One region of the Neobacillus sp. D3-1R genome, then DNA from elsewhere that is predicted to be linked to it. Evidence: a T-box and tRNA genes for the amino acid it is inferred to sense, from the RefSeq annotation. Region 1 holds a T-box; the other holds one or more tRNA genes.
The links. A T-box is a leader RNA that pairs with one kind of tRNA and senses whether it is charged. The one in region 1 lies ahead of ACSBPO_RS11685 (tryptophan--tRNA ligase), so its partner is inferred to be a tRNA-Trp.
Positions count from the first base shown of each region.

Region 2: it has a tRNA-Trp gene. The T-box ahead of ACSBPO_RS11685 (tryptophan--tRNA ligase) is inferred to sense a tRNA for this amino acid. The anticodon was not compared.

Region 1 is NZ_CP197471.1:2,272,106-2,274,370, forward strand. It holds gene ACSBPO_RS11680 (methyl-accepting chemotaxis protein) at 1-816, shown strand, start outside; T-box leader at 884-1,144, shown strand; gene ACSBPO_RS11685 (tryptophan--tRNA ligase) at 1,191-2,189, shown strand.
Region 2 is NZ_CP197471.1:794,442-796,706, forward strand. It holds gene ACSBPO_RS03815 (AlkZ-related protein) at 1-212, shown strand, start outside; tRNA gene ACSBPO_RS03820 (tRNA-Glu) at 746-820, shown strand; tRNA gene ACSBPO_RS03825 (tRNA-Val) at 886-961, shown strand; tRNA gene ACSBPO_RS03830 (tRNA-Trp) at 1,106-1,179, shown strand; tRNA gene ACSBPO_RS03835 (tRNA-Gly) at 1,203-1,276, shown strand; gene ACSBPO_RS03840 (YitT family protein) at 1,342-2,265, opposite strand, start outside.

The DNA of each region.
Region 1 (2,265 bases):
GAAGTTGCTGCTGGAAACGAAAAACAAATGGAAAGAATGGATATTTTATCTGGATTGTTTAGAACTTTTTATAACCAGTTGGAACAAATCAACCATACAATACACTGGGTAAGTGAGAGTACGAACATTGCAAACAAAAAATCAAATGAGGGTAACACAGCCATAGAAGCTGTTATTGGACAAATGGACATTATTGGTGATCATTCTAAACAAATGGATGACGTCATTACTCTATTAGCAAATAAATCAAATGAAATTAGTGAAATTATTTCCATGATAACATCAATCTCTAATCAAACAAACTTACTCGCTTTAAATGCTGCCATTGAAGCTGCAAGAGCAGGTGAACATGGTAAAGGGTTTGCGGTCGTTGCAGACGAGGTACGCAAATTAGCAGAACAATCAGGTGAAAGCGCAACAAAAATTAGTCAATTAATTAACGAAATTCAAAACTCATCAAAAAATGCCAAAGATGTAATGCAACGTGAAAATGAGGTAGTAAGTAATGGAATCCTTCTAGCTCACGAAGCAGGAGAAAAGTTTAAGGAAATTATCACTACGATTGACCAAGTTTCTTCCAAGACATTTACTGTCTCACAATCAATCGAAGAAACAAAACTTAAAGCCTCTACAATGGTGCAGCAAGTAGAAGAACTGGAAAATTATATTAAACAGTCTGCAAATTATGCAACAGAAGTAGCAGCAGCTACAGAAGAAACAACTGCTTCAGTTGAAGAAATTTCTGCTGCCACTGATACTTTGGCATCCATGGCTGATGAACTGCAAGGAAAGGTTACTCAATTTAAGGTTAGATAACGTTTAAAACACCAACTAACTATTGAAATTTACTATTTTATCTTTTAAAATAACCATAATAATATAAAGTAGAGCAATGACGAAGAAAAGTAGGCATAAAGGAACACTTTAGAGAGCTGATGGTTGGTGAAAATCAGTGTGGGACTTATGTTGAATGGGCTTCTGAGCTTCCTGACTGAACACAAGTACGAAGTACAAGTAGGTTGGGCGGATCGGTCTTACCGTTAAAAGAGACAACGCATCGAAATGAACTTTCCGTGCGGTTAGAGTGCGTTTATCAAAAAAGATAAACGAATAAAGGTGGTACCACGGGCTTCCCGTCCTTTTTAGGATGGGGAGCCTTTTTGTGTTCCAAAAAATAGGGAGGATTATAAATGAAAACGGTCTTAACAGGAATTAAACCGACAGGAAAAATACATTTAGGAAACTATATCGGAGCGATCAAACCTGCCCTTCAGCTGGCAACCAATCCAGACTACCAACCTGTTTACTTTGTTGCGGATTACCATGGTTTAACGAAAACGCAAAATGCAAACGAGCTTCGCGAGCTATCAATGGGTGTAGCAGCCTCTTGGTTAGCACTAGGACTTGACCCAGAAAAAGTGATTTTTTACCGTCAATCTGATATCCCTGAAATCTTCGAGCTATCCTGGATCTTAGCTTGCTTTTCTCCAAAAGGTCTTATGAATCGTGCCCATGCCTATAAAGCTCTAGTGGACCAAAATAAACTAGCCGATAAAGAACCCGATGATGGTGTAAATATGGGTATATTTACGTATCCTATTTTGATGGCAGCTGATATCTTAATGTTTCAATCTAATCTTGTCCCTGTCGGAAAGGATCAAATTCAGCATGTTGAAATCGCACGGGATATTGCCGAGCATTTTAATAAAAATTACGGAGAAACCTTCACCCTACCGGAATTTATTGTAGAAGAGGAGACAGCAGTTCTGCCAGGATTAGATGGCAGAAAAATGAGTAAAAGCTATAATAACACGATTCCATTATTTGAAAATGAGGACTCCCTGTATAAGCTCATTAAGAAAATTAAAACGGATTCGACACCGCCAAACGAACCAAAGGATCCGAATGATTCCATTATATTCTCTCTTTATAATGAATTTGCTACACCAGATCAGGTGCAACGGATGAGGGAGGAATACGCTAATGGAATTGGCTGGGGAGATGCAAAGAAGGAATTGTTTAGCGTTATGAATGCCTTTTTGGAAGGTCCTCGTGAAAAATATAACGAGTTAATGGCTGCACCAAATCAATTAAATGAAATTTTAATGGCTGGTGCCGAAAAAGCAAGAAAGAAAAGTGTACCGTTTATGAAAGAGATTCGTAAGAAAATAGGATTAAATAATATGTAAGAAATGTTACATTTTATTTTTAAAAAGGATGATAGAATGATGTCATCCTTTTTTTGTTTAAATAGGTAAAAATTAT
Region 2 (2,265 bases), 1.5 Mb from region 1:
TCATTTCAGGCGTCAAAGAAAAGCAAGATGAATTTGGTGAAAAGAATGGTTGGAGTACTACGGCTTATGAAACTTATGATCATTGGGCGAATAAACACCAAGTCTCTGATTGTCCATTAAATCAAAAAGAGGCTGTCGAAGCGCTTCTTCATCTTTTTGAAGCAAGCTGTCCCCCTGAGACTTTGAGAAAAATCGAAAAAATATTGAAATAACACTGTTCACTTTTAGAACAGTGTTTTTTTGAAATAACGCAGATAAAAGTAGGTAGGCGTAACTTAGGTTAACTAGTTCAAATAAGTGAGGAAGCAATAGAAATAGCAGGATCATTTCTTAGTTCGTTCGGATTGGAACATGTAGCGGACTTACGTTCCGTTATTTCAGTAAAAACATATGATTTTTGTAAGTTAAAGGACTCACGTTCCGTTATTTAGTTAATTTGAAGTTATTTTTAGTGATTTCGGGCAAATAACGGAACTGGTGTCCGTAAGAGCTATGAAAAAGAGGGATATTTGCAAAATAACGGATTCTCAGTCCCATAATAATTTAATCAACATATGTAGTGGGCTTCATTGAGAATTAGGCGAATATAAAAGAATTTATTTTAACTACTTACACACAGATGGCACTCCTTTTATAACTTTGAAAAATATCAAACTAAAAAAATTTTAAATTTCCTCTTGAAAAGTATACTAGAAATATATTAATATAATAAATGTCTTCACAAGGTAGTAATATTGTTAAATACGGCCCATTGGTCAAGCGGTTAAGACACCGCCCTTTCACGGCGGTAACACGGGTTCGAATCCCGTATGGGTCACCAACTTTTTTTCGCAACAGCAAAAAGAAAGTTCCTTAACATCGCGACAGCGAAACGACAACAAATATGGAGGATTAGCTCAGCTGGGAGAGCATCTGCCTTACAAGCAGAGGGTCGGCGGTTCGATCCCGTCATCCTCCACCAACTTTTTTTCGCGACAGCGAAAAGAAAGTTCCTTAACATCGTGACAACGAAAAGAACTTTCCATAATCGCGATAGCGAAAAGAAAGTTCCTTAACATCGTGACAGCGAAAAGCACTTCCTTAAAAGAGAAAGCAATAATAACCTAGGGGCATAGTTTAAAGGTAGAACTAAGGTCTCCAAAACCTTCAGTGTGGGTTCGATTCCTACTGCCCCTGCCATCTTCATTTGGCAGATCTATAATGCGGGTGTAGTTTAATGGTAAAACCTCAGCCTTCCAAGCTGATGTCGTGGGTTCGATTCCCATCACCCGCTCCATACATATTGTGACCAACGCAGTGTTTCAATTTTAAAAATTGAAGTATTGCGTTTTTTTTTTGCTTTTATTTTTGAAATGCCCCTACTGTAAAATCGATCATATAGGAAGCGATATAGTAAGCGATTAAGGAAAACATAGCTTTGTCCCAGCCAAAAACAAATCCGGCACAACAGAAAATGAAGACATTGATAAACATGACGACTTTTCCTATTGAAAATGAGGTCCTCTTATTAACGAAGATCCCTATTATTTCTGTACCGTCGAGAGACCCCCCAGACCGGATGACCATCCCAACACCGATACCTAAAAGTGCACCTCCCATAATCGATGCTAAAAAAGGATTATCAGTTGGAACTGGAACATTGTATAGAAAAAACGTCACTAAGGATAAAAGGGTAATACCTAACAAAGTCATGACCAAAAACTTTTTGCCAAATTGTCTGTAACCTAAGTAGAGGAAGGGTAGATTTAGAATTAATAGGAAAAACTCTAATTTAAAGCCTGTTAAATAGGACATGATGATCGATACTCCTACAATTCCACCATCAATAATTTTATTAGGGACTAAGAAAAATTCCAATCCCAATGATACAAATAGGGCCCCTATTAGAATAAAAAAGGCTCTTATAATAAATTGAGATGGAGACATTCTACTGCGGACCAGCTTTTCATTTTCTAACGAGAAAAACTTAACCATGATAAATGCAGGTACCAAAAATCCGATCGTTTCTTCCATAAAGGCAATGGCTTTAGACCATCCAACTGGTTTAATTTCACTATAGCCATGGGATATAAAGGTGGTCGCACTAAAATGAAAAGCTCTTATTACTTTTTCCGGAAATAATACATGCTGCTTACTTGTTGAAACTTCCTCTTTTAAAGACCCTAAGCCTAAGAAATCTAGTAGAAGATACAAAAGACTAAATAAAATAAAAACATTTACATAAAGGAAGATAAAGATAAGTAAGGGATAAAATTTTCCAATCCT